Regions from separate parts of the Tumebacillus amylolyticus genome, predicted to be linked through region 1. Evidence: riboswitches for the same ligand, from Rfam matches in the RefSeq annotation. Region 1 holds a riboswitch; the other holds the start of a gene.
The links. A riboswitch is a leader RNA that binds a small molecule or an ion and turns the genes downstream of it on or off. The one in region 1 is predicted to bind cyclic di-AMP.

Region 1 (4,905 bases):
ATGAGGCCCTTGCGCTTCGTTGTCGTGGACGTAAGCATCCCGCCTGCCATCACATCTCCCCCCGCCATCAATACCGGCGCCAGAGCGGGCGCGTCGGAAGCGGGGTTTTTCACAGGTGTTGTCACAGCGACCAACGTCGTCGGACTCGCATCTCCCAGCAGTTTGCCAAGCAATGCGTCCCCGTCACGAAGCGCCAGATCATAGGCCCGCTGGGATTGCTGGTCTTGCATGAGATCACGGGACTTCATCCAGCGTGTCAAATCTCCCGGCTCCAGCACGAGGAACTGGGCATGCTCTTTGATTTTTCGATAGCTTTCGAAAAAAGCGCTCACATCGGTCCGCACTCCGTACGGACGCGAAGGGTCCGCTACTCGACCGGCTTGAAAAGAACCGAAATCCACCTGTCCCTGGCTGTCCGTCGCAATCAACGCCGCCGAACGGTTAACTTCCCCGCCCCAGTCGGAATTGGCAATAACAGCCGTTTTGCCGCCCGGTTCGTGGATGATATCGCCGAGCAGACCCACCGTGGAGGGATTTCCTTTTTGCTTGTCCACGCTTTCGAGAAATTGCGGCCATTGCGGCAAAACAACGCCCGCCGTCGGTTCCTTGCCCATATGTCGGATATAGAGGTCGCGCCCCGTTACCGTCTGGCCGTCTTGCTGAACCGTCTCTCCCGCTTCATACGCTTCAACCGACGAGAGATTCGCCCCCGAACGACTGCCTGCCCCGATGGTGAGGGCGGCGTTGACGTCCGTTTTGCTTCCGAGCGTGTTCAAGTTCATGACGCCGATGGAGCCGACCTCTTGCATGTGCCAGAGGTTCGGCGTCCGCTCAGGCGTAATGTCCGAAAGGCGCAACCCGTCGAGCAACAGCAAGACCACTTGCCGCTGGGTCTTCACGGGATCGTTGGAATACGCAATATCATCTGCGGCACGTGCTGACGAGACGGGCAGCGCCAGAGAGAGCAGCATCAGCAACACCAACAGGCCACCGCCGAGCCTGAATTTTTTTCTCATACGATCACTCCTTGGCGACTCTCCATCACCGCGTCATATTCCTTGAGCACCGCCTGCATCATCCCGTGTCGGGAAAAATGCTCCTGTGCCCGTTGAGAGCCGAGACGTCCCATTCGCTCGCGCACATCCGGCCGTTCGATCAAATAGCACAGGGAACTCGCGAGCAAAACCGAGTCTTCCGGCGGGACGAGCAGACCTGTCTCGCCATGCACGACCACTTCCGGCAACCCGCCGACATCGCTTGCGACTACGGGACGACCCGCCAACATCGCTTCAATGGCGACGAGGCCCAGACCCTCCTGCCTCGACGGGCAGACGGCGATGTCCACGCCCGGCAACACCTGTGCGGCGTTCGGCACTTCGCCGAGAAAACGCACGCGGGCGAGACCGACTTTGCCTGCGAGATATTGATAGTCGGACAACATCGGCCCGTCGCCGATCAGAACCAGTTCGGCATCGAAGCCTCGCGACAATAAAATCGTGAACGCTTCGAGCAGCCTGTCGATTCCCTTCTCCGGCACCATCCGCCCGATGCACGCGATCACCACGCGATCGTCGTCTTCACAACCAAGCACAGCACGCGCATAGCGTCGAGTCAGCGGCGGCGGGCCTTGTATGCCGTTGCGAATCGTCACCGAACGGTACTCTTCCACGCCGTGTGACAAGCGAATTTCTTGTCGCAGCGAATCGGACACGGCGATGATGCGGTCGGTGTCGACGGCGAGGCGGCGCTCCAGCGCGTTCATCGCTTTTTTCAAAAGAGCTTGGCGGGGCAGGACGTGGTTGTGGACGGTGTAGAGCACAGCCGGGCGGGGTTCGATACCGCGCACGGCAAACCGTCCGACATAGCCCGCTTTGGCCCCGTGCAGGTGGACGATGTCAAACTTCTCCCGCCGCATGACTTTCTGCAGATGCCGCACAGCCAGCCAGTCGGAGATTGGATTCATCCCGTCATCGAGCGGAAACGGCACGGTCGAAACCAAACTCCTGAGTTCTTGAAAAAGCGCCGTTTTCTTCGGGCACGCCGCCGTAACACGGTGTCCGGCGTCTTGCAAGCCTTGAATCAAATCCAGCACATGACGACGCATGCCGCCCTGCATCGGGCGCAACACTTGAAGTACATGATAGGTACGCATAAGGTCACCTCTCTCATCTCTTCCAGTACTTCCCCGAAATGAGCATGAAAAAACCACCTGCTCTCCAAGAGAACAGGTGGTTTTTTTATTTCAAGATATAGAGTTGGATATTTTGCTTGCCGAACTGGATCAGTTGGGTGTGGTTCGCGTCGATGTAGATGTCGATGCGGTTGCCCTTGATCGCGCCGCCGGTGTCTTCGGCAGTTGCGAAGAAACCGCCCGCCGGAAGCAGCGGAGAATTGTAGCCGGTCACCCAGACTTTCGAGCCCAGCGGAATCACGTTCGGGTCGACCGAGATGACGCCTTCACGCACTTGGGTGCCCATCTTGGTCTTGCCGCCCCATTGCCACATGATGTTGCCCGGACCGTACGCGGTAGCCGCGACGTCAACGGTCTTGGAATATTCCTTGCCGGCAACGGTCGGAGCGGCCGGTTGCTTCACCGGCGCAAGAACCGGAGTGGTACGAACCGGAGTCGGAGCTTTTGCTTCTGCACGAGCCGGAGCCGGAGTCGCTGCGTGTTCTGCGCCCTTGGCCGGAGCTGGGGACGTTTCGATCGCTTTGACGACCGGAGTGATGTTGGTGTTCTTGCCGACCGGAATCGTGATCACTTCGCCGATGAAGAGGTTCTCACGGTCGAGGTGGTTCACACGTTTGATGTCGGCGATGGTGGTGTTGTAGCGTTTCGCGAGATAGCTCATGTAGTCACCGTTGCCCACTTTGTACGGGAACGGCATGTTGAGCGTTTGGCCTGCGAGAACGACGTCCGATTTCAAGTTGTTGGTGAATTTCACCGCTGCCACCGTGGTGCCGTTGACTTTCGCCAGCTCGGAAAGGGTTTGGCCCGGTTGGACGGTGATTGCGGCCGCTTCGGCCTTGGTGTTGATCAGGGTCAGTGCGCCTGCCATCATCAGAGTACCTACGAGGAGGTGCTTCCAATTTTTCTTCATGTTCATCATGTTGCACGTCCCTTCTAAAAGCCTGCGGAGTTAGCTGACGGATTCGGGAAGAAGGTTCCCGCCCGTTGACGAGTTGTCACGGGTTCACCCCAAGTTTGGTTCCTCCGCTCCTCTTCGAAAGTGAGGATTCGGCTTGTTAAGTTTTATTTGTCGTTCGCTGTCGAACATAGGCATAACTCTACCAGACAATCCCGAGTGCTTCACTAGGTGATAACTGGAAACCGACTGGGAAATCCTCCGCAGCCGATGAGACTGCGGGTTCCCACCGAATTGGAAAAAAGCTCCCGTCCACCTCGGCGGTGGACGGGAGCTCTTTTTCGGGTATTATTTGAGAACTTTGACGAATTCTATGTTGGGATCGTCCGGGCCTTGGACCGGCAGACCTTCTTTGACATGTTCGACGATGTAGTCGATGTTGTCGGTGGTGACGACTTCGCCCGGCATGACAATCGGGATACCCGGCGGGTAGACCATGATGAACTCGGCGATGATGCGGCCGGCCGCTTCTGCAAGCGGGATGATCTCCGTCTGCTTGTTGTAGAACGCGTCGCGCGGCGAAAGGGCCAGCAGCGGCGTGGACGGGTACTTGACCTGTTTGCGCTCCAGAACTTCGCGGCGGTACTTCGTCGCGATCACTTCAAGTGCGCTGACGAGCGCGTCAATCGTTTCTTGCGTGTCGCCGAACGTGATGATGCAGAGAATGTTGTAGAGGTCGGACATTTCGACTTCGATGTTGAAGTCGGTGCGCAGAATCTTCTCGACTTCCCAGCCCGTCAGACCTAAGTTGGAGACGGTGACGTTGATTTTCAACGGGTCGTGTGCGAAGGTTGCGGAGTTTTTCAGAATCTCGTCGCCGAAGCAGTAGAGACCGTCGATCGCATTGATGCGGTTGCGGCAAGCGCGGGCGAGTTCCAGTGTTTTGGTAATCAGGTCGTGGCCGTGGATGGCGAGGTTCTTCCGTGCGACGTCCAACGAGGCCAGCAGCAGGTACGACGTCGAAGTCGTATGCAACATGGAGAGCACCGATTGGACGTGGTCCGGCGAGACCAAGCCTTCGCGGACGTTGAGCACCGAACTCTGCGTCATGGAGCCGCCGAGTTTGTGAACGGACGTGGCCGCCATGTCGGCACCGGCTTGCATCGCCGAGAGCGGCAAGTCTTCGTGGAAGCCAAACAGCACGCCGTGCGCTTCGTCAACCAAAACCGGGATGCCGCGTTCATGCGACAGATCCACAATCGACTTGAGATCGGCGGACACACCGAAGTAGGTCGGGTTGATCAGAAGCAGCGCTTTGGCGTCTGCGTTTTCGTCAAGCGCCTTGCGAACCGTATCGAGCGATACGCCGTGGGCGATGCCGATCTCCGGATCGATCTCCGGATGCATAAATACTGGATGCGCTCCAGAGAAGATGATCGCCGAGAGGATCGACTTGTGGACGTTTCGCGGTACGAGAATTTTCTCACCGGGGCCGACGGCAGCCATGACCATCGTCATGATCGCACCGGACGTTCCGTGTACCGAGAAATAAGTATGGTCCGCGCCGTACGCGCGTGCGGCCAGCTCCTGCGCCTCCTTGATAATTCCCTTCGGCGAATGCAGGTCGTCCAACGGCGCGATGTTGATCAAATCTATGGACAATGCGTTCGGTCCGATGAACTCGGAGAATTCGTTCGGCATCCCGAAGCCTTTTTTATGCGCGGGAATGTGAAATTGAATCGGGTTCCGGCTCGCGTGTTCCACGAGCTTCGTGAACAGGGGGGTTTGGTTTTGCATTCTCACACCTTTCCTTTCGTCA
Region 2 (4,905 bases), on a different contig from region 1:
CTGAAGTGACGGAGAGTTTGACGCAGTTGGCTCTGCAAGTGGATGAAGGCAAGGGTGTGTTGCTGTTGGTCGACATGGGCGATCTGCTCGGCGTCGGCGATTGGATTCAGGCGAACACCGATCTTGCTGTGCGAACGGTGCCGGGCGTGACGACCCGATTGGTGATGGATGCTGTCCGTCGGGCGGCGTTTGCACCGGGTACGACGCTTGAATCGTTGCAAAACGGATTGGTGCAGCGCGCGCTTGGGGATGTCACGACTCGCGAGGAGGAGCACAGCGTTCGTCGAGGTGTTCTCCCGGTCGTTTGTGTCACAGGTCAAGGATCGGCGATGCAGTTGAAAGCGATCTTGGAAGAGCGCTTGGTGTTGCCGGAGGATTACGAACTCCAAATCGTGCCGATCTCGATCACTTCTTTAGAAGAAACACCGGAGCGGATGCGTAAACTGGTCGGCGACGGCCCGTTGCTCGCAGTGGCGGGGACCTTGAACCCGAACTTGGAGGGAGTCCCGTTCGTCTCGGCGCAGGAGATTCTCACCGGCGTGGGCCTGCGCCGCATCTCGCATCTGATCGGGTCGACGTTGCAATGGAGAATTGGAGAAGAGCCGCAGACGCCGGTGTGGGAAGCGTTGATTGAGACGTTGCGCCGCACCGTGCGCCGGGTCAATCCGTACTTCCTCGTGCCGGAGATTGTGAAAGCACTCGAAGAACTTGCCCAGATCTGGGGGCGCGAGATCGATGTCGATTTGCAAATTGGCGTGACGATGCATCTCGTCATGGCGATTGAACACCGCATGCAACGCGGCGTATGGCCGACCGAAGAACGGGGCGAACTGCCGCCGCCGATTCAAGGGGGCGATCAGATTCTGCACGCGTTGCAGAGCGTGACCGATGCATTAGGAATTGAAGTTCCGGCTTGTGAGTTGGGACATCTCTGGAGATTGTTGGCGCAAGGGGAGGTAGTACGTGGATGAACAGCATCGTGTTGGTTTGCTCCTTTGGCCTGTCCACGTCGCTTCTGGTGAACTCGATGGAGACGGCCGCCAAGGAAGCGGGTGTACAAGCGCAGATTCGGGCGATTGGCAGCAATGAAGTCCAGGATCACGTGGAGGAGGCGGATGTGTTCTTGATTGCGCCGCAAGTGCGCTATTTGATGAACTCGATCGCCGCTCACGGTCGCCCGGCCGGCGTGATTGAGGGCCGGACCTACGCGCTCGCCGATGGTGCTGGGGCGTTGCGTCAAGCGCTTGCCTTGATGGAGCAGGGAGTCTGACCTCATGAACAAACTCCTGCTTTTCATGGAACGCACGATTTTGCCCGTGACTGCACGGGTCGTGGAGAACCGCTATATGCAGGCGATCCGCAATGCTTTTATTGGAAGCGCGTTGCCGATGATCATCGTCGGCTCGATTTTCTTGATCTTTGCCATTCCTCCACTGCCCGAAGGCATTCAGGACGGCGTGCTGGGGGCAATCAATGCGTGGTTGACCGACGCTCGACCGATGCTGATGGTTCCGTTTCAGCTCACATTCGGTCTCATTGCGTTCTGGGTCTGCTACGGGGTTGCCGAAAGTCTCGCCAAGCACTACAAGATCGACGGCGGGCGAGTGGGGTTGATGGCGATGGCGACACTGTTGGTGTTCTGCCTGCCGGTGGGCGTTCGACAGGAGGGGCATCTCATCGGATTGCACGCGATCCGGCTCGATCAATTTCTCGACAATCTCGGCGCGGTGGGGCTGTTTGTGTCGATGCTGACCGGCATCGGTGTCGCAGAACTCAATCGCTTTCTGCTCCGGCGCGGATTGATCCTCAAGATGCCGCCCGCCGTCCCGCCGAACGTCTCAAAGTCGTTTGAGATGATGATTCCTGCCTTTCTCGCGGTGGGAGGTGCGTTTCTGCTGGAATGGTGGGTGACGACAACGTTTTCGCCGCACCCGCTCGACCCGGCAACGGCCTTGACCTTGCCGCAGGTCGTCATGGCGAAACTGAGCTTCCTCGTGCAAGCCTCAGATACGTTGCCTTCCGCGATCTTGCAGATTTGGCTGATGATGTTGCTCTGGGCGGTCGGAATCCACGGGATGAACGTCGTTTCTTCGGTCGCCTACCCGCTTTGGCAGACCAACCTCAGTGAGAACATCCAAGCGCTGGGAGCAGGGGAGCCGGCGACACACATCGTGTCGGAGCCGTTTTTTCATATGTATGCGCACTTGGGCGGTTCGGGGGCGACGCTTCCGTTGGTGTTCTTTCTGTTACGATCGAAAGTCCAGCAGTTGAAACAGGTCGGGCGAGTGGCGCTGGTGCCGGGGCTGTTCAACATCAACGAGCCTGTCGTGTTCGGCGTACCGATTGCGTTAAACCCCATCCTCGTCCTGCCGCTCTTGTTGGCTCCCACGGTGATCGTGACGGTGAACTTCCTCGCGATGCACACCGGGCTCGTCCCTGTGCCGACCGTACAACCGCCGCTGACGATGCCGGTGTTTCTCGGAGGCTTTCTCGCGGACGGTTCGTGGCGGGGAGCTGTGTTGCAAGGTGTGGACCTCGTGATCGCAGGGCTGATCTACTATCCGTTCTTCAAACTCTATGAAAAAAAGATCTCTCACTTCGCGGACGGCGAATGAGAGACCGTTTTTATTTTGAAATCGCTTTCATTCTTGATCTTTCACTTGTCGAAATTATTTTCTGCCTAGAATCTCTCATTTCGTTGATTTCTGACAATTTGTATGGTAGACTTTCATCATGTCGAAATTGGCCGAATCTGGTAAGCAAACCAGTACGGGGGACTTATTTTCATGGGGTGAACCGCCTGCGGGCGGAAGGGTTACTCTCGACCCGAACCCGTCAACTAACCTCGGAGGCCGCTTGGGGAGGAAATTTCATTTTGAAGCGTATTGTACAAGCTTTGTTTGTTGCTGCCCTCGTCTTTGTTGCGCCGTCTCTGTCTACTGTGCAAGCACATGCAGCTGTTCCGTACGGACAGACCCTCATCACCATTGGATCGACCGGCAATGATGTTACTCAAGTGCAGGCGGACCTCCGACTGCTCGGCTACTTTACATACCCGGAGAACACCGGCTACTACGGTGAGATCACCGCAGACGCCGTTCGCGCGTTCCAACGCGACCACGGAATCGAAGTCAACGGCAAAGTGGGCACGGAAACCGGCCCGGCGATTCAAGCAGCTGCGTCGAAACTCCGCGCTGCGAAAGGCACGACCACAGCAGATCAAGTCATCGACACGGCTGAGAAGTACCTCGGCACCCCGTATGCATGGGGCGGGCGCACTCCGTCCGGCTTTGATTGCTCCGGCTTCGTCGGCTATGTTCTGTCACAGTACGACGTCTCCGCACCGCGCACGGCAGCTGACATGTACGCAAGCGGCTCCGGCGTTGACTCGCTCAAAGCGGGCGATCTCGTGTTCTTCACCACCTACGGCGCTGGTGCGACCCATGTGGGTCTCTACATCGGCAACGACCAGTTCATCTCCGCGACGTCTTCGCACGGTGTGAAGATCGACTCTCTCCACGACAGCTATTGGGGCCCGCGTTACATCGGAGCTCGTTCCTATCTATAAGCGTTTAGAACCGACCGGATCCGAAACGGTCGGTTTTTTTATCGATAAGGATGATAATTTCACAAAGTTGTCGTATAATTCTAATAGTAAAACGGTTTCATATATTCCGTTACTTGAAGGGGGAGCTTCACACCGTGAACAAAAATTTGCTCTCGATCCTGATCTGGACGGTGGTCTCAGTCCTCGGCGGCGTAGCGTTTGCGCTGCTTGCGATCAACAACGGCGAGACGATTTCCGCATCTTGGATCGTCATCGCAGCCGTCTGCACGTATGCCATCGGGTATCGCTTCTACTCGAAATACATGGCGAAAAACGTCTTTGGCCTCGATGACAAGCGGGCAACGCCTGCTGAAATCAACGACGACGGCAAAGACTATGTCCCCACCAACAAGTGGGTGTTGTTCGGTCACCACTTCGCAGCGATTGCAGGTGCCGGTCCGTTGGTCGGTCCGATCCTCGCCGCGCAGATGGGGTACTTGCCCGGCATGATCTGGATTCTCGTCGGCGTCGTGCTCGGCGGTGCCGTCCAAGACTTCGTGATTCTGTTCGGCTCGATGCGCCGCAACGGGAAATCGCTCGGTCAAATTGCCAAAGACGAGATCGGGCCGTTTGGCGGCACACTCGCTTTGGTCGGTGTCTTGGCGATCATGGTCATTTTGATCGCAGTTCTGGCAATGGTCGTCGTCAATGCGATGTTCCATTCTCCGTGGGCTACCTTCACAGTGTTCGCAACGCTTCCGATCGCTCTGTTCATGGGCGTGTACATGCGCTTCATCCGTCCGGGTCGCGTCTTGGAAGGCTCCGTGATCGGGTTCGTTCTGTTGATGCTCGCACTTTATTTCGGCCAAGTTGTGGCTGATTCGTCCATCGCGCACTACTTTGACTATGAGAAAACCACCCTCGCGTGGATGCTCATGGGGTATGGCTTCATCGCTTCCATCTTGCCGGTTTGGCTCTTGCTTGCACCGCGCGACTACTTGTCTTCGTTCTTGAAGATCGGCACCATCGGTTTGCTCGCGATCGGTATCTTGATCGTCCGTCCGGAGATCCACATGCCGAAGATCACGAGCTTCCTCGACGGCTCCGGCCCGGTCTTTGCAGGTCCGTTGTTCCCGTTCCTGTTCATCACGATCGCATGTGGGGCGATTTCCGGTTTCCACGCTCTCGTTTCGTCGGGCACCACGCCGAAAATGGTGCAAAAGGAATCCCACGCACGCTTCATCGGGTACGGCGGTATGCTGATGGAGTCCGGTGTTGCCATCATGGCGTTGATCGCCGCTTGTGCGCTCACGCCGGGCGTCTACTTCGCGATCAACTCTCCGGCAGCCGTGCTTGGC

Region 2: linked by a shared signal. The riboswitch ahead of JJB07_RS11805 (C40 family peptidase) and the one ahead of JJB07_RS07265 (LysM peptidoglycan-binding domain-containing protein) in region 1 are both predicted to bind cyclic di-AMP.

What each region holds. Positions count from the first base shown of each region.
Region 1 covers NZ_JAEQNB010000002.1:80,131-85,035, forward strand. The annotation lists gene JJB07_RS07255 (hypothetical protein) at 1-1,016, opposite strand, end outside; gene JJB07_RS07260 (glycosyltransferase family 4 protein) at 1,013-2,152, opposite strand; gene JJB07_RS07265 (LysM peptidoglycan-binding domain-containing protein) at 2,238-3,110, opposite strand; cyclic di-AMP (ydaO/yuaA leader) riboswitch at 3,115-3,254, opposite strand; gene JJB07_RS07270 (aminotransferase class I/II-fold pyridoxal phosphate-dependent enzyme) at 3,435-4,883, opposite strand.
Region 2 covers NZ_JAEQNB010000003.1:365,443-370,347, reverse strand. The annotation lists gene JJB07_RS11820 (sigma-54-dependent transcriptional regulator) at 1-971, shown strand, start outside; gene JJB07_RS11815 (PTS sugar transporter subunit IIB) at 968-1,270, shown strand; gene JJB07_RS11810 (PTS sugar transporter subunit IIC) at 1,275-2,615, shown strand; cyclic di-AMP (ydaO/yuaA leader) riboswitch at 2,735-2,869, shown strand; gene JJB07_RS11805 (C40 family peptidase) at 2,876-3,568, shown strand; gene JJB07_RS11800 (carbon starvation CstA family protein) at 3,703-4,905, shown strand, end outside.